Regions from separate parts of the Labrenzia sp. R5_0 genome, predicted to be linked through region 1. Evidence: predicted binding sites of a transcription regulator. Region 1 holds the regulator's gene; each other region holds the start of a gene.

Region 1 (3,784 bases):
GCGCTCGACCCCATCGCTACCGCGAAGGTGGAAGAGCTGATCGACGAACTGCGGGAAAACTTCACCATCGTGATCGTGACCCACTCGATGCAGCAGGCTGCCCGTGTGTCTCAGCGTACCGCGTTCTTTCACCTGGGTGTTTTGGTGGAGGAAGGTCTGACGGAGGACATCTTTACCAATCCGAAGGACAAGCGTACGCAGGACTATATTACGGGCCGCTTCGGCTAAGCATTTTTTAGGTTTCTGAAGGGGACACAGGATGTCTGAACATACAGTCTCGGCTTACGATGACGAACTGACGGCCATGGCCGGCAAGGTTGCCGAAATGGGTGGTATTGCCGAAAAGGCTTTCGCCGATGCGGTGTCCGCGCTGGTGTCGCAGGATCTGGAGCTTGCCAAGGCGACGATCAAGGGCGATGTCCGTCTGGACAGCCTTTACAACGAACTTGAAGTGAAGCTGATCGAGCTGATCGTCCGCCGCCAGCCGATGGGGCAGGACCTGCGTGAAATCACTGCCGCAACGCGCATTGCCAATGACCTGGAGCGTGTTGGCGATCTTGCCAAGAACGTTGCCAAGCGCGTCATCGCCATCGACAGCGACTTGCAGTCCAAGAAGCTCGCGATCGGTGTGGAGCACATGACGGAACTCGCTCTTTCGCAGCTCAAGCAGGTGCTGGATGCCTACGCCCGAAAGGATGCGGAAGCCGCCCGCCGGGTTCAGGAAGCCGACGCCGAGGTCGACGCGATCTACACGTCGATCTTTCGCGAACTCCTGACCTACATGATGGAAGACCCGCGGGTCATTACCCAGTGCGTCCATCTCTTGTTCTGCGCAAAGAACATCGAGCGCATCGGCGATCACGCGACGAACATCGCCGAGAACGTCTACTACATGGTCACTGGCGAGCGTTTGCCGGAAGACCGGGCAAAGGTCGACGAAACAGGCGCGGTCTGACCCGCCGGTAATCGTCGGATTTGCTGAAGATCTTAACGGCCGGCGCTTCGGCGCCGGTTGCGGTAATTGGAGCGAGATGTATGCCGAAGGTGCTCATCGTTGAAGACGAAGAACCGCTCAGCCTTCTATTGAGATACAATTTGGAAGCGGAAGGGTACTCGGTCGAGTCCTGTGTCCGGGGTGACGAGGCGGAAATCCGCCTGCGGGAAAGCCTGCCGGATCTGTTGCTGCTCGACTGGATGCTGCCGGGCCTGTCCGGAATTGAACTGTGCCGCCGCCTGCGGGCGCGCGAGGACACCGAGCGCCTGCCGGTCATCATGCTGACGGCACGCGGTGAGGAAGCAGAGCGCATCCGCGGCCTGGCGACCGGTGCCGACGACTACGTGGTCAAGCCCTTCTCGGTACCGGAATTGATGGCCCGCGTGCGCGCCATCCTGCGCCGGGCAAGCCCGGAAGTGGTGTCCAGCATGTTGCGGTCCGGCGATATCGAACTGGATCGCGAAACGCACCGCGTTCGCCGCAACACCAAGGAAATACACCTGGGGCCGACGGAATTCCGCCTGCTGGAATTCCTGATGACATCGCCTGGCCGTGTCTTCTCCCGCGAACAACTGTTGGATGGGGTCTGGGGTCACGATGTCTACGTGGACGAACGCACTGTCGATGTTCACGTCGGTCGCTTGCGCAAGGCTCTGAACAAGGGCAAGGCGAAGGATCCTATCCGTACCGTCCGTGGTGCCGGATACGCCTTCAATGACCAGTTCACCTCTGCCACTGCCTGAGGGCAACTTGCAGAATGGAATTAAGGAGCCCGCTTTCAAGCGGGCTTTTTGTTTCTCAGCGGTTATGTGCCTTTCGCGGAGCAAGGTTCTCTTCTGCGACCACCCCATCAGTTGTGTCGGTGTCGGGGCTGATCCTGCGGTCCCTGTCGTGGCGGAGCGGTCAAACAAGGTTTGATTTGATGGGGCGGAAACGGCATGGAGCGGTGCCAAGAACAAGCCGTGGGAGGTCACTGTTCGGGGTCGGGCATCTGGTCAATGGAAGGCCCAAACAAAAAAAGCCCGCCAAATCGGCGGGCTTTCTCATGAATTGGTTAGGTGCGAGGCTATCAGCCTGCCTGAGCCATCGTCTTGCGATCGCGGCGGCGGTCGGCGACCGGCTGATACGCGATCTTGCAGTGATGAGCGCAGTAGGGGACGCCGGCATCGGATTGGCGGCCGCAGAAGTAGAAGTCGTCGGTCGCCGGGTCGCCAATCGGCCATTTGCAGGTCCGCTCGGTCAGCGTCAGGATGGTAGCCCGCTGCGAGATCGGAACAAGTTCTGCAATCGGCTCTACGCGCGGCTTGGCAGCCACCACTGGAGCCGGCGAGATGTCTGCTTTCAGGGCCGTTGCGCCGATCGACTGCGGATGTGACGTCGTCGGTTTCTTCGGCGCTGCCCCCGTTGCAGGAGCTGCGGTGCGCGGCCGGCGCGGCTTGGCGCTTGAAGAGGTGGACTTGGCGCGGCCGGACAGGCCAAGGCGGTGCACCTTGCCGATCACGGCGTTACGGGTAACACCACCCAGTTCGCCTGCGATCTGGCTTGCGCTCAAGCCGTCGCCCCAAAGCTTTTTGAGAAGCTCAACTCGTTCGTTTGTCCAACTCATTGCCGCACCCTTTAGTTTGACCGTCCTGCGGCCATTAACCCCGTGTTAAGCATGCGCAAGCACGCTTAATGCTGGCAGATCTAGTGCCTCTTGGTGATTTGCCTCACGAGATCTCGTGTCTGATTGCTGAGAGGTTACAATAACGTTAATTTGTCAGGCAACCACTCGACCCAAACCAGTTGGGGATGAAACGACTTTTCCCCAATTATGGCGAGGTCATTGAGAATTTTATGAAATCCGCCCTCCGCGGCACATGAAATGTCTTGTGCGCCATTTCCATTGACAGTGCATGGTACCGGCAGTGTATAAGAAAGCCGCTGCGTGCCGCCTCATCGGGGCGGCACGTTGCGTTTTGGCCCTTCGGCATCTTTTCAAGGTGACGGCCCGGCGTCGGGGCGACGCAGGGGACAGCAGGGGCGTTTAAAGGAGACAAACGAGGTTATGTCCGCGACTGCACTATTCGGAAATTACGCAAGATCGAACCTGTCTTTCGATCATGGGGAAGGCGTCTGGCTGGTTACCACCGATGGCCGACGATTCCTCGATTGCGGTTCCGGCATCGCGGTCAACGCACTCGGTCATGCCCATCCGCATCTGGTCAAGGCGTTGCAGGATCAGGCAGCCAAGCTGTGGCATACCTCCAACCTGCACCAGATCCCGGATGGCGAACGGCTGGCGCAGCGCCTGTGCGCGGAAACCTTTGCCGACAAGGTGCTGTTCGTGAATTCCGGCGCGGAAGCGATGGAAGCTGCCATCAAATGCGCGCGCCGTTATCATTATGACAACGGCAACCCCGAGCGGTTCCACATCGTGACCTTCGAAGGCGCCTTCCATGGCCGGACCATCGCGACCATCGCGGCTGGCGGCCAGGCGAAATATCTTGAAGGCTTTGGCCCGAAGGCTCCCGGTTTTGACCAGGTGCCGGCAGGAGACCTGGATGCGCTGAAAGATGCCATCGGTCCGCAAACGGCCGCGATCGCGATCGAGCCCGTGCAGGGCGAGGGCGGTATCCGCGAAATTCCGGCCGATTTCCTGCGTGCGCTGCGCAAGATCTGTGATGACAACGGCATTCTGCTGATCTTCGACGAGATCCAGACCGGTGTCGGACGGACCGGCAAGCTGTTCGCTCACCAGTGGACGGGCGTGGAACCGGACCTGATGGCAATCGCCAAGGGTATCGGCGG
Region 2 (3,784 bases), on a different contig from region 1:
CCTTCAAGATCGCCGGTACGGTTGAATGGACCAATTGGTCCCGCCTGAAGACAGTTCATCCGAGCAGTGATGGCGGCACGGCAACCACCAATCCGACGGGTTTGCCAAACCTGGAATTCAACTACGACGACGGTTGGTTCTTCTCGGTGGGGGGCGAGTACAACTGGAACCAGCAGGTTACCCTGCGTGCAGGTGTCGGCTACGAGCTTTCGCCGATCGACGAGGCCATTCGTTCCACGCGTTTGCCGGACAACGACCGGCTGTGGTTGTCGGCCGGTATGACATGGTCTCCGTCGGACAATCTCGCTTTCGACATCGGCTACTCACACCTGATACCAGCCGACACCAAGATCGATATCTCGGGTAACCACCAGGACTACAATTCCAATATCGGTACATACACAGGCAAGGTCGACAGCCAGGTGAACATCATCTCGGCCGCGCTCAGATACACCTACTGAGCGGAAATCCGCTGATAAAAACAAACAAGGCCGGGGGAAACACTCCGGCCTTATTTGTTTCGGCAGGCCCTTAGAACGCCGCCGGATAGAGCCCGCCATCCATCAGGATGTTCTGGCCGGTGATGTAACCGGCGTGGCGAGAGCACAGGAAAGCGCAGGTCTGGCCGAACTCCTCGGCTGAACCAAAACGTCTTGCCGGGATTTCCGCTGCCTGTGCCGCCCGGACATCCTCGATGCTTTTGCCTGACTGCTGCGCGGCGCGCTCGAAGCCGCCTTTCAGACGGTCGGTGTCCATCTTGCCGGGCAGCAGGTTGTTGACCGTCACGCCGTGGGGGGCAAGCTGGCGGCAGACGCCGGCCAGGAATGCCGTGAGCCCCGCCCGAGCACCGCTGGACAGATCGAGACCTTCGATCGGCATCTTTACCGAAAGCGAAGTGATGTTGACGATGCGGCCGAAACCGCGCTCCTTCATGCCGGGAACAACCGCCTGGATCAGCTCGATGGGGGTGACGAAATTCTGCACCACACCTTCCATCAGCGCTGCACGGTCCAGCTCGGAATAGTCGCGCCGGGGTGGGCCACCGTTGTTGTTGACCAGGATGTCCGGGTCCGGGCAGGCCGCCAGAAGCGCTTCTTGACCTTCCCGTGTGGAAACATCCGCTGCGATGGCGGCAACGCTCACGCCGAAGCGGTTCTGCAGCAGCGTGCGGGTTTCTTCCAGAACCGTTTCGTTACGTCCGTTCAGGACTATGTCGCAGCCTGCTTCCGCCAGTGCTTCGGCGCAGCCCTTGCCGAGGCCGCGGCTTGACGCACAGATGATTGCCTTTTTGCCCTTGAGGCCGAGGTCCATGAACGTTCTCCTTGATGCAGGTTGGACATGCTTTGTGGCTGGCAAAACCCGATGCTGTCAAATGCCGTCAGGGACATATGGAGCCGGTCAGCATCCGGCAAGATGTTCGTGAAGCAACGGAATGAAGTGAAGGAGGCCAATACCCGATCCGTGCCGGTGTTAATCATTAAGCTGGAAAACAAACAGCCCCGGGGAAGTCACGCCGTTTGTCATAATAGTGATACTTGAATCGCGTCTATAGCGCTCCAAAGGGAATTTGGAGAAGTGCTATGTCTACCGCTGAGGTATCGCGGCATTACCGGGCCTTGTTTATTTCCGACGTCCATCTTGGCACGCGCGGTTGTCAGGCGGAGATGCTGCTGGACTTTCTGAAGGACAATGAAGCCGAGACCATCTACCTGGTCGGCGACATTGCCGATGGCTGGCGTCTGCGGCGGTCCTGGTACTGGCCACAGCTTCACAACGACGTGGTGCAGAAGATCCTGCGCAAGGGGCGCAAGGGAGCCCGGGTCATCTATATTCCGGGAAATCACGACGAGTTTCTGCGCAGCTTCCTCGGTACGCATTTCGGCGGCGTCGAAGTGACCGACAGCATCATTCACGAAGCTGCCAACGGCAAACGCTACCTGGTCATTCATGGTGACCAGTTCGACGTGGTGATCCGCCATGCCAAGTGGCTGGCCTTCTTTGGCGACAAGGCCTATGTGACCGCGCTCGGCGTCAACACCTGGCTCAATGTGGTCCGCCGCCGTCTCGGTCTGACCTACTGGTCATTGTCCGCCTGGGCCAAGTTGAAGGTCAAGAACGCGGTCAGCTTTATCGGACGTTTCGAAGAAGCCCTGTCCGACGAGGCGCGCCGGCAGGGCGTCGATGGCGTCATTTGTGGTCATATTCACCACGCCGCGGACCGTGATATGAACGGCATTCACTACATCAACACGGGTGACTGGGTGGAAAGCTGCACTGCGGTTGCCGAGCACCACGATGGAACATTTGAGGTGATCCGATGGGTGGACCGTACCCAGGAGGAGGCCGTGCCGGCGAAAGCCAAGGAAGCACCGGTCGCCGCATGAGTTCCATTCTGATTGTGACGGATGCCTGGCATCCCCAGATAAACGGTGTGGTTCGCTCGCTGGAGCGCACAGCCGAAGAACTCGAGAAGATCGGTGTGCGGGTGGAATTCCTGACCCCTCAGGAATTCACGACGCTGCCGTGTCCGACCTATCCGGAAATTCGCCTGTCGTTGACCCATCGCGGCATTGTGCGTCGGAAGATCGAGGATTACGGCTGCGAGCATCTGCACATTGCAACGGAAGGCCCGCTCGGGCTTCTGGCGGCAAGCGTCGCCAAGAAGGCTGGGCGTCCGTTCACCACGAGTTACCACACCCGGTTTCCAGAATATGTTTCAGCCCGGCTGCCGGTTCCGCTGACTTGGTCCTACAGCTGGCTGCGCCGGTTTCACAATTCCGGCTGCGGCTGCATGGTCGCAACACGGTCGCTGGAGCAGGATCTGCGTGACCGTGGTTTTACCAATCTGATGCGCTGGTCGCGCGGTGTGGATGAGCAGCAGTTCAAGCCTTACGAGGGTTCCGTTCTGCCAGCCGACCTGCCGCGCCCGGTGTTCATGTATGTCGGCCGGGTCGCAATCGAAAAGAACATCAAGGCGTTTCTGGATCTCGACCTGCCGGGATCGAAAGTGGTGGTCGGTGGTGGCCCGCAGCTCGACAGTCTGCGCCGGGAGTACCCGGGGGTGCATTTTACCGGTTCCAAGGTGGGCGAAGATCTCGCAAGGCATTATTCCGACGCGGATGTCTTCGTGTTTCCCTCACTTACCGACACCTTCGGCAACGTTATGCTTGAGGCCCTGGCCTGCGGCGTGCCGGTTGCCGCTTTCCCGGTAATGGGCCCGCTCGACGTCATCAGCGATACGGGGGCGGGTGTCTTGTCGGAAGATCTGCGCGAAGCGGCTGAAGCCGCGCTGGATATCCCACGCGAACATTGCCGCACGATTGCCATGAACTACACCTGGGCGGCCAGCGCACGTCAGTTCCTGGACAATTGCATTGAAGCCCAGGACATACACAACGCCCGTTCGACGCAGGGAAAAGCCGCCGAATAAGGCGGCTGCCCTGATGTGCGATGATGTTGCGCAGTGCGGCAAACGAAATTGACACCAAGACAAGTTCCCGCTGGAACTGCCCGCTTTCCTGTGAAAACACTTGCATCGAGACCCGGCCCTGAAAGGGGCCGAGGCATTGCCTTGTACGCTTCTGCGGCAGGCCTCCAAGCAGTTGTTTGACGTTTAGAGCGAGTTCCGATGACGAATATGCAATCGCTGCCTGTGTCTGAAGCAGGTTCGAAGTTGGCTGGTAAAACCGTTTCCATAGAGGATGTTGAAGCCGCAGCGGAGAGGATCCGAAGCGAGGCGCTGGTGACACCGCTCCTGAGGCATCCGTTGCTGGATGAGGTAACC
Region 3 (3,784 bases), on a different contig from region 1:
GCCACCCTGAACGGTTGCATAGGCAACGATTTTTGCCGGTTTGGAAGAGATGTCCAGCGTGTAGATGCGGGCGTCGTCATAGAAGCTGTCGCTGACGGCGTAGAGCTTGTTACCGTCTTCCGGGTCTGCAGCCAGTGCGGACAGTGCGCCCCAGCCAATCGGTGCGCCTTTTTCAGGGTCGGTTTCGGACACGACCATCGGGTAGGACGGAGCGTCCGCACCAAACTTGTAGAGGGAGACCTGCGCGCGAACGTTGTCTTCCGCACTGTCGACCTCGTTGGCAACCACAAACAGGTCACGGCTCGGGATCGCAAGTGAGCCTTCCGGACCGACGTGGGTCGGCAGGAACTGGACGAATGCCGGCTCGGCACCGGTGTCCTTGTAGACAGCGACGAAGTTGCCGCGTTCGGAATTGACGAAGATCAGCTTTTCACCGCCGAATTCACCAACCGTCACACCTTCCGGCTCGGTGCCCTTCTTGGACGCGCGCTTGGCCGGATAGTGGCCGTTGGCCATGCCAAGATGTTCCATCTGGTTGCCGCTGTCGAACAGGATCTCGCCCTTGGTGTTCCAGATGGTGAAGCCGCGCGAACCGCCTTCGTAGTCGCCTTCGTTGGCGGTCACGAAACGCTCGTCGTCGATCCAGGCAACCGCATCCGGCTCACGCTTGACGTTTTCGGTCGAACCGGAGGCATCGCTCATGCGCGCCTTGGAAACCGGAATGTTTTCAGCCGAAGCCGTACCGGCGGAGAAATGGCTGACAACTTCACCGGAGGCCAGATCGACCACGGCGATATGGTTGTTTTCCTGCAGCGTGACGACAACCTGGTTCTGGGAGTTGATCGAAACGAACTCCGGCTCCGGATCGGTCGGCGCAATTTCGGCAAGACCCGTCAGGTCGACAATGCGGACCGCGTCGCAGTTGGTCGGCGTGCCGGTTTCGTCCAGATCGAAGATCGCCAGATGGCCGGCCGGCATTTGCGGGATCACGCCGTCGTTCAGATCTTCGTCGCGCTCGTTCTCGATGGCGATCGCAACGAACTTGCCGTCCGGAGAGATGGCAACGCTGTCCGGCTGACCCTTGGCATCGCACTTCGCGGTGATGCCAAGACCGTCGAGAGCGATCACGGCCAGATGGCCGGACGCATTGACGTAGTCTTCGGACGTGTTGACGCCGGCATAGGCGAATGTTTCGCCGACGGCGACCGAAGTAGGCTCACCACCAAGGGCGGTGCGGCCCATCGGCTGCAGGTTCAGCGGGTTGGCCGCATTGACGAAAACAATGGCTTCGCCCGGGCTGTCGGTGAAGACGAGCGTGCGGCCGTCCTTCGTGGCGTAGATGATTTCGGCAACGGTTTCGGTGGCCTGATCCACGCCTTCCGGCAGGGTCTTGTAGACCGGGAATGTGTTGATACGCTCGAAATACTCTGCCTGTGCTGCCGACACGGCGCCAAGGCCGAACAGGACTGAAAGGCTGACACCTTTTAAAAAGCGCCCACGAAGGTCCGCCATTGCACTCGCTCCCACAAAATATCGGGTTGATGGTGCGCGCAAGCTAGTGGCCCTGATTACAATATCGGTGACAGTTGCATGAAGCTTTCATGACAACACCCGGCAAGCCTTGAATTTGCATTTCGAACACTTACATCATATCAAGGCTGGGCGGTGATCTCCGCCACCTCCATCTTCCAAACTTTCCCGCATTTGTGCCTCCGGCGCATTTTTCATCGGATTTTCCAATGCAGATCGGTTTTGTCCGCTCCGCCATTGTGCTGGGGCTTCTCGCTGCTGTCGGTCCATTTGCCATCGACCTCTATCTGCCCGCCATGCCGGAAATCGTGCAGGCATTGCAGACGGACGACGCTGCGGTTCATATGACCTTCACGGTCTATTTCATCGCTTTCGGGTTAGCCCAGTTGATCTACGGTCCGCTGGCAGACCGGTTTGGACGCAAGCTGCCCGCCTTCCTGGGCCTGATCGTCTTCCTCATCGGATCGGTCATGTGCGCGACCGCGGTCGACGTTTCAGCCCTGACATTCGGCCGTTTCGTACAGGCCCTTGGTGCCGGCGCGCCGATGGTCATCGTGCGGGCCGTGGTCCGCGACCTCCACACCGGACCAAAAGCGACCAGGCTGATGGCTCTGGTGATGCTGGTCTTCAGCGTTTCGCCGATGCTTGCACCGCTCGCCGGCAGCCTGATCATCCAGTTCGGCAGTTGGCGCCTGATCTTTGTGGCCCTGGGCGTTATTTCCCTTTTCGCCATGCTGCAAATGGCCTTCTTGCTGCCCGAAACGCTACCGGCCGAGCGCCGAGGCAAGATCGACCCGACAGCAATGCTGCGCAGCGCCATCTACCTGATGCGTGACAGCAGGTTCATGGGTCTGACGCTGATCGGTGGCTTCTCGCTGGCGAGTTTCTTCGTCTTCATCGCCGCAGCGCCGCTGGTCTACATGACCCAGTACCAGTTGACGCCGACAGCCTTCAGCCTTGTTTTCGCGCTGAACGCGATCGGCTTCTTTGCGTCTTCCCAGTTTGCCGCCTCGCTTGGTGAGCGCTTCGGCATGGGCAGAGTGGCATTGAGGGCCGTCAGCGGATTTGCGGCAGCCAACGTTCTGCTGGTCATTCTTGTGTGGAGCGGCATCGACGACCTGCCGGTTCTGATGGCACTCTTCTTCATCGGCAACACCTGCCTCGGACAGGTCATTGCTCCTGTGATGGTCATGGCGCTGGAAGAACATGGCGAACATGCCGGCATGGCATCCTCCCTCGGTGGCACCTTCCAGATGGTTGCCGGTGGCGTGATGATCCTCGTCTGCAGCCCGTTCTTCGACCGGACAGCTTTGCCATTGGTTGGCGCGGTTGCCGCCTGTGCGCTCATCGCCCTGGTCATCGCACTGCTGACCCTGCGCACGTCGCGCGAAGGCCAGGCCGTCGCCTGAGGTGATATTCCCGAAACAGGTACGCCGGAGCAGCCTTACACGGGCTCTTCGGCGGACTGCCCGATTTGATCGAGTTTCTTCTGCAGGGACAAACGGTCAAGCGAAGACATCGGCAGGCTCACGAACACCGAGATCCGGTTGCTGAGCATCCGGAAGGCCTCGTTGAATGCGACCGCCCGTTCGCTGTCGCTTCCGGAAACGGCTGCCGGATCCGGCAGCCCCCAATGAGCGGACATCGGCTGCCCGGGCCAGACAGGGCAGGTTTCCTTCGCCGCATTGTCGCAAACGGTAAAGACGAAATCCATGACCGGGGCATCCGGCACGGCGAACTCTGCCCAGTCCTTCGAGCGCAGCCCATCCGTCTTGAAATTGAGCTTGCCGAGCAAGGCAAGTGCTTCCGGACGCACGGCGCCAGCCGGTTGTGACCCGGCAGAAAACGCCCTGAAGCGGCTCTGCCCGTCCCGGTTCAGGATCGCCTCCGCCATGATCGACCGGGCGGAATTGCCCGTGCACAGGAAAAGCACGTTGTAGACATCGCCGGACATTTGATCCCCCTTAACCTCAACAGGTCTCTCCGCAGGCGATCGTCTCGATGACCTGCGCACAAAGTTCCGGATGACCACCACAGCAATCGGCCATCAGAAACGTCAGCAACTCGCGTATGCCGTCAAGATCCGCGAAGTAGCGGATCGACCGCCCCTCGCGTTCATTGCGGACCAGCCCGGACTGAAGCAGAACAGCAAGGTTCGCCGACATGGTGTTCTGCCGAACGTCCAGAGCCTCGCCGATCTCGCCGGCAGTCATTCCTGCGTCGCCAGCCCGGATCAACAACCGGAAGACTTCCA

What was found. Region 1 encodes PhoB, which activates phosphate uptake and scavenging genes when phosphate is short. Its sites were predicted from a motif close to TGTCATNNANCTGTCAT; they were not measured.
Region 2: a site for PhoB is predicted at 1,519-1,535, ahead of J7447_RS11110 (UDP-2,3-diacylglucosamine diphosphatase). Genes of this name have one in related genera too.
Region 3: a site for PhoB is predicted at 1,591-1,607, ahead of J7447_RS22845 (esterase-like activity of phytase family protein). Genes of this name have one in related genera too.

What each region holds. Positions count from the first base shown of each region.
Region 1 covers NZ_JAGHRK010000001.1:246,939-250,722, forward strand. The annotation lists gene pstB (phosphate ABC transporter ATP-binding protein PstB) at 1-228, shown strand, start outside; gene phoU (phosphate signaling complex protein PhoU) at 260-955, shown strand; gene phoB (phosphate regulon transcriptional regulator PhoB) at 1,036-1,737, shown strand; gene J7447_RS01160 (GcrA family cell cycle regulator) at 2,064-2,600, opposite strand; gene J7447_RS01165 (aspartate aminotransferase family protein) at 3,042-3,784, shown strand, end outside.
Region 2 covers NZ_JAGHRK010000002.1:491,309-495,092, reverse strand. The annotation lists gene J7447_RS11120 (OmpP1/FadL family transporter) at 1-461, shown strand, start outside; gene J7447_RS11115 (SDR family oxidoreductase) at 532-1,311, opposite strand; gene J7447_RS11110 (UDP-2,3-diacylglucosamine diphosphatase) at 1,581-2,384, shown strand; gene J7447_RS11105 (glycosyltransferase family 1 protein) at 2,381-3,430, shown strand; gene J7447_RS11100 (threonine/serine dehydratase) at 3,629-3,784, shown strand, end outside.
Region 3 covers NZ_JAGHRK010000004.1:616,061-619,844, reverse strand. The annotation lists gene J7447_RS22845 (esterase-like activity of phytase family protein) at 1-1,512, opposite strand, end outside; gene J7447_RS22840 (multidrug effflux MFS transporter) at 1,740-2,939, shown strand; gene J7447_RS22835 (arsenate reductase ArsC) at 2,975-3,484, opposite strand; gene J7447_RS22830 (metalloregulator ArsR/SmtB family transcription factor) at 3,501-3,784, opposite strand, start outside.